DNA from 2 places in the Paenibacillus sp. BIC5C1 genome. Region 2 is predicted to be linked to the other one. Evidence: riboswitches for the same ligand, from Rfam matches in the RefSeq annotation. Region 2 holds a riboswitch; the other holds the start of a gene.
The links. Region 2 has a riboswitch for glycine ahead of sdaAB (L-serine ammonia-lyase, iron-sulfur-dependent subunit beta). Riboswitches for the same ligand answer to the same signal wherever they lie in the genome.
Positions count from the first base shown of each region.

Region 1: it holds a riboswitch for glycine, as region 2 does, so the genes downstream of both, gcvT (glycine cleavage system aminomethyltransferase GcvT) here and sdaAB (L-serine ammonia-lyase, iron-sulfur-dependent subunit beta) in region 2, are expected to answer to the same signal.

Region 1 is NZ_CP135922.1:5,547,528-5,550,914, forward strand. It holds gene gcvH (glycine cleavage system protein GcvH) at 393-782, opposite strand; glycine riboswitch at 1,130-1,251, shown strand; glycine riboswitch at 1,255-1,355, shown strand; gene gcvT (glycine cleavage system aminomethyltransferase GcvT) at 1,552-2,688, shown strand; gene gcvPA (aminomethyl-transferring glycine dehydrogenase subunit GcvPA) at 2,685-3,387, shown strand, end outside.
Region 2 is NZ_CP135922.1:508,858-512,244, forward strand. It holds gene RS891_RS02455 (MFS transporter) at 1-1,263, shown strand, start outside; glycine riboswitch at 1,601-1,724, shown strand; glycine riboswitch at 1,729-1,870, shown strand; gene sdaAB (L-serine ammonia-lyase, iron-sulfur-dependent subunit beta) at 1,982-2,671, shown strand; gene sdaAA (L-serine ammonia-lyase, iron-sulfur-dependent, subunit alpha) at 2,661-3,387, shown strand, end outside.

The DNA.
Region 1 (3,387 bases), 2.0 Mb from region 2:
AAGATTTAAATTTAAAGGATTGTTCCATATTTAAACCTGTATATGGAACGAAACCTGTTATTCCCTTTCATGTATCATACCCACGAATTGCCCCATTTTAATGACAAATGCAAATGTAAATTTATTCTATTTTGTCAAGCCGGTTCTACCTCATTTAGAAATGATGATTAACATGTTAGATTGATATTTATTTCATCTAATTCGGCGAGTAACAACGAAAAAAAAGCGCAATTGCCTCATCCTGATTCAGATGAGGCAATTGCGCCTAAGTATCTCCGAATGAGTACTATCACCATTCGGGTCTATAATCAATTAATTCATTTTTATCAAGTAAAACGGACGTTTACATTAAGCTGAAACTTCGTATCTAGCCGAAATTTGCAGCTTTAATATTATTCCGTATGTTTACGATACGCATCCGCGTTCATCAATGTGGAAAGTGCTGCTGTCAAGTCGCCCTCAACACGAATCTCGATCATCCAGCCTTCCTCATATGGAGAGTTGTTAACCAGCTCCGGTGAATCCTGCAATGCGTCATTCACAGCAATAATCGTTCCACTGACAGGAGAAAACAAATCCGAAACGGTTTTGACGGATTCAATCGTTCCAATGCCCTCTTCCGCTTTTACATCCGATTCAAGGTCAGGCAATTCCACAAACACAATGTCACCCAGCTGATGCTGCGCGAACTCGGTAATACCAATACGTACGGTATCCTCCCCTACGGTTTGCACCCATTCGTGCTCTTCACTGTACAGGAAATCACTTTTCAATTCGCTCATCGATATCCGCCTCGCTTTTCATTAATGAGTGCATGCGTTTCTTTGACCTTAACCTTTTTCCCAGAACATAGCGTATGATATTTTCAATCCAAATGTCAAGATACCTCACAATTTATTTATTTTTCTTCCTTATATGCCTGTAACTCAAATGGACCCTCTCTACATATAATGGTGAATATTAGAAAAGTAAGCGCACTCTTTATAAATAGACGAACGTTATGAAGCGAACCAAAAATATCATTCGGATTTTTTATTGATTTCTATGATATCGTTCTTGACATCACTAGACGATTCAGGCTTTAATGAGAGTAGTAAATGTGTTTAATTGGTCTATGCAATACCCGCGGATGAATGTAAAGGGAGAGATTACCCTTGACACCGAATCAGGGTGTACATGCGGTAACGCCGAAGGAGTAAACCACCGACAAGCGGAGGTGAATCTCTCAGGCAAAAGGACTTTTACGGGACGCAACTCTGGAGAGCATCTAATCGCCGTGTGTGGGCGTTATGATCACCCAAGGGGAAACCTGCTGCATCATGCGGCGGGGTAACTCTCAGGTACCAAGGACAGAGCCTAAGAATACAGCGTGCTTCTGGCATGCCGATTCTTTGGCCTGTCCTTTTCCTTTTTCCCAAAAAACGAAAACAGGTTATAGAGCGGCGCTGCCTATAGCGTCCTTACCTTACTTTTATAATAAAATATGATGCCAGTTTCATTGATCCATGGTTATACACTCGGCCCATTGACGGCCCATGACGAGGTGATTGGATGTCCGATTTGCTTAGAACCCCACTCTTTCCACTCTATCAGCAATATGAAGGGGTACGATGTATTGATTTTGGTGGCTGGGAGCTCCCGGTACAATTCAGTGGAATTCAGAAAGAGCATGAAGCGGTGCGAGAACGTGCCGGATTATTTGATGTATCCCACATGGGCGAATTCACCGTCCAAGGTGAACACGCAGAAGCTTTTTTACAGCACATGACCACCAATGATGTAACAACACTCGTTCCCGGTCAGGCCCAATACACGTTAATGTGTTATCCGGATGGTGGTGTGGTCGATGATCTGCTGATCTATAAACTGAAAGACCAGCATTATATGCTGGTGGTTAACGCCTCCAACATCGACAAGGACTGGGCATGGCTGCAACAGCACATGACGCCAGGCGTAACGATGACCAATGATTCGGATCAAACGGCGCTGCTTGCTCTGCAAGGTCCGCTGGCAGTGGATATTCTCCGAACGGTGACAGACACCGATGTGTCATCGATTGAGCCTTTCCGCTTTGTGGCAAATGCGAAGGTATGCGGCGTTACATTGCTGTTATCCCGCACCGGATATACGGGTGAAGACGGCTTTGAGCTCTACGTTCCTGCGGATCAGGCTGCTGCAGTATGGAACGGATTAATGCAAGCGGGAGAAGGTCACGGACTCGTTCCGACAGGACTGGGTGCCCGGGATACGCTGCGCTTCGAAGCCAAGCTGCCCCTGTATGGACAGGAATTATCTGCAACCATCTCGCCGCTGGAGGCTGGCGTTGGCATGTTTGTGAAGTTAAATGCAGGACCGTTTATCGGACATGAAGCCTTGTTGCAGCAAAAAAATGATGGGCCTGCCCGTAAGCTGGTCGGCATTGAAGTACTGGAGCGCGGCATTCCCCGCCCCCATTATCCGATTTACGCCGAAGGCGTGCAGATTGGTGAAGTGACCACAGGCACCCAATCGCCTACATTGAAACGCAATCTGGGGCTGGCCTTGATCGACAGCAAATATGCTGCACTGGGTACCCCGCTGGAGATTGAGATTCGTGGCAAGAAACTAAAAGCCGAGGTCGTAAAGACCCCTTTTCATAAACGGACACGTGCGCCAAAGACACCTACTCAAGGAGCTGATCAAGCATGAGCAAGCATCGCTACATCCCCATGACCGAGCAGGATCAGAGTGCCATGTTGGCAACCATCGGCGTGGAAACAATTGAGGATCTGTTCCATGACATTCCACAGGAGATTCGCTATCAGGGTGAACTGCCTGTTTCCTCCAAACTCGATGAATATGCACTGACACGTCACATGTCGAAACAAGCGGCAGCGAATGCCAACTTCGAGACACACGCCAGTTTCCTGGGTGCGGGCATTTATGATCACCACGTTCCTTCCGTCATTAATCATGTCATCTCCCGTTCCGAGTTCTATACAGCCTATACACCTTATCAACCCGAGATCAGCCAAGGAGAATTGCAGGCGATTTTCGAGTTTCAATCCTACATCTGTGAGTTGACAGGCATGGCTGTAGCCAATGCCAGCATGTACGATGGTGCAACTGCATTTGCGGAAGCAGGTAATTTGGCCGCAGCGGCTACCCGCCGCAAACAACTGATTGTGTCACGTACCGTGCACCCTGAATCCCGTCAGGTATTGCAAGCTTATGCTCACGGCCTCAATCTGGAGATTGTTGAGATTGGATATCAAAATGGAGTAACAGACTGGGATGCCCTGCAAGCCGCTGTGTCCGATGACACTGCAGCCGTCATGATCCAGAGCCCGAACTTCTTCGGCGCCGTGGAAAATGTAAAACAGGCCGCAGACCTTGCGCATGCGCACA
Region 2 (3,387 bases):
GCAAAGAGAGTTGCATCGAAGGGGCAGTCTGGTGGCTGGAAGCATGCCGGATTGCTACTTAGCGGAGTGGGCATATCCAATCTGGGTGATTTCATATATATTGTGGCGATTAACCTGATGGTATTGAATATGACACAGTCTCCAGCGGCAGTCGCAGGGTTGTGGATTATCTCGCCGATTGCTTCGGTGTGCACTAAGTTTTGGTCAGGCAGCCTGATTGATCGTTATGATCAGCGACAGCTGATGATTGGTGCTGATATGCTACGGGCATTGTTGGTGGCGGCGCTCCCACTGATGTCCAGCCTATGGATGATGTATGCAGTGATGTTTTTGATCAGCATGTCTTCATCTATATTTGTCCCTTCCTCTCAGGTATACATTACCCGGTTGGTACCTGCTGAACGGCGCAAGCGCTTCAATTCCCTACAAGCCCTGATCAGCTCAGGGGCATTTATTACCGGCCCAGCAGTTGCAGGAGTGATGCTGATTTATCTATCTCCGGCGGCAGCCATTTATGCCAATGCGATTTCCTTTGCTGCTTCTGCGTTGATTCTAATGTTTCTTCCCAAACTGGGCATTGGAGAACAGAATATAGGGACGGGAAGCAGACTGACACCTCGGATGATTGCCCAGGATTGGAGAGCTGTACTGAGCTTCAGCCGAAAGTCGGGCTACGTGGTCGGTATATATGCCCTGTTCCAGATTATTCTGGTGGTCGGCATGTCGCTGGATGCTCAGGAAGTGGTGTTTATCCGTCAGGTGATGAACCTGCCTGAATCACAGTACGGAGCATTAATGAGTATCACCGGAATCGGTTATTTGGCAGGTTCCATGCTGGTTTGGATGTTCGCCAAACATTTGCCGATCCGTCACATGATGGGTGGCGGTGTACTTCTGGTCGCGCTGGGTTATTTTCTGTTCGCCCGTTCATTCTCGTTTGAGCTGGCGGCGGTTGCCTTTATTCTGCTCGGTCTGTGCTCCGCACTGGCGAATACGGGCCTGGTTACCTTTTATCAAAATAATATCCCTGTCGATCTGATGGGGCGAATGAGTAGTGTACTTGGACTTGTGTTAAGTGTGTTGCAAGTAGCTTCCATTTTGATTGCAGGGGTAATAGCAGAGCAGTTGTCGCTTCGTATGGTATATACAGTTGTTTCTGGGGTCATGCTGTTAGCTGCGTTGGGATTGTGGGTGACGAGCATGTTTCCTTCCCGAAGCAGGTATTACGATGAACCGGCGAAGCCCAAGGCGATGGTGGGGTGACAGGCAGAAATACGGCAATTCTAGTACAGAATAAAGGTTGCCTGAATACCCGAACCGTTCACTGGAACATAACATAAATAGTATTAAACACAGATATTGGCTAATAGAAAATGAAAAATGTATACGCTTTCGAGATGAAACGCATTAACACATTCATGTGATGAAAGTTTACAGTTTATTCGTTTATCTTGTGTATAAAATGGGAATAAGCAAATATTCGCAAAGAAATCGTTAAGTTTGTTGACACTGATCTTCCGGTCGATTAATCTTAATGAGAAAGTATTAAAAACTTCAATTATCGTTCTGGTACAAGATCAGAATGGTTCCATACAGCGAATGATAGCGAGCGGGAGAGACCTGAGCTTGTCGAGTAAAATGGCAGCTGTCGGGCACCGAAGGAGCAAGCTGCTACGCACCCGGCGCAGCGGTTAATCTCTCAGGTAAATGTACCATCGTTGGACGCAACTCTGGAGAGTGCGCGAACTGCGCCACCCAAGGGGTATATGGTCAAGCAGCACAGTGTGCAGGGTGACATCACCTGTGAATACAGGAATGCATCGATCCGCCGCGCTGCTTATCATGAAACTCTCAGGTATCGAGGACAGAGAGAGGGCCTAGAGCCTTCTTCTGTCCTTTTCTCATGTCATCATTCAGTAATAAAGGAACATTATGGGTGTACGTCTGGATGAAAATGACGATTATAAATGGAGGGTTTGCGATGCGTTTTAAAGACGTTTTTTCAATTATTGGTCCGTCCATGACAGGTCCATCAAGTTCACATACGGCTGGAGCGGCAAGATTGGGGCGAATTGCCCGTCAGTGGCTGGGATGCACGCCTGAACGCGCCCGATTAACTCTATACGGCTCGTTTGCTGATACGTATCAGGGGCATGGTACGGATCTTGCGTTGATTGGTGGCCTGCTTGATTATGTGACTGATGATCCACGTATACCGGATGCAGAACAATATGCAGAGGAAGCGGGTATGGAAGTAGAGTTTTTCACAAGCGGCCTGCCTGCTCCTCATCCCAATACGGTTAAGATTGAGCTGTGGCACGGAGACCGTGAATGCTCATTAATTGGTGCTTCCATCGGCGGGGGCAGTGTTTCCGTGCATGCATTGAATGATTTTCGTGTACAGATCAGCGGAGAGTTCCCCACACTTGTACTGCGACATTCGGACAAAGCAGGGGTTCTCGCTTCGGTAACCTCCACCATCAGTTCGTCCGGGGTGAACATCGGGTACATGCAAGTGGATCGGAAAGCCCGGGATGGTGAAGCACTGACAGCGATGGAGATGGATGGTGTGCCGAATCCTGAGATGTTGAACCGCCTACGGTCGCTGGATCATATGCTGGACATTCGCGTGATTGATTTGAAGAGAGGGGTCGAGCCTGATGCGGTTTAAACATCTACATGAACTAAATACCATCTGTACAGCAGAGTCCAAGACCATTGCCCAGCTGATGATCGAAGAGCAGGTTCAGGAGACGAATATCCCGGAAGCGGATGTTGTGCGGCAGATGTCGGATTACTACCAGGTGATGAAGGAAGCTGTACACAAAGGGCTGACAGAAGATACGACATCACGCAGCGGCTTGACTGGTGGAGATGGCAAAAAAATGGCTGAGTACATTCGTAAAGGTGAGACTTGTTCTGGAGATGCCTCTGCACTGGCCATGGCGTATGCCCTTTGTGTATCGGAAGTGAATGCCTCCATGGGTCGGATCGTTGCGACACCGACAGCCGGTTCCTGCGGCATCATTCCGGGTGTATTTATCAGCTCCCAGGAGCGTTTTGGCTGGAGTGACGAGCACCTGGTGAACGGTCTGTTCTGCGCGGGAGCGATCGGTTATGTCATTGCCAACAATTCATTTATCTCCGGTGCAGAGGGTGGCTGTCAGGCTGAAGTGGGTTCTGCTATCGGTATGGCCGCTGGAGCCATGGTGGAGCTGCGTGGAGGGACGCCGGAGCAAGTGGTTCATGCGGTTGGTCTCGCGTTAAAAAATACATTAGGCCTTATCTGCGATCCGGTCGCAGGCCTCGTGGAAATTCCGTGCATCGTCCGTAACGGACTGGGTGCGGTAACCGCTTTGGCTGCGGCCGATATGGCGCTTGCCGGGG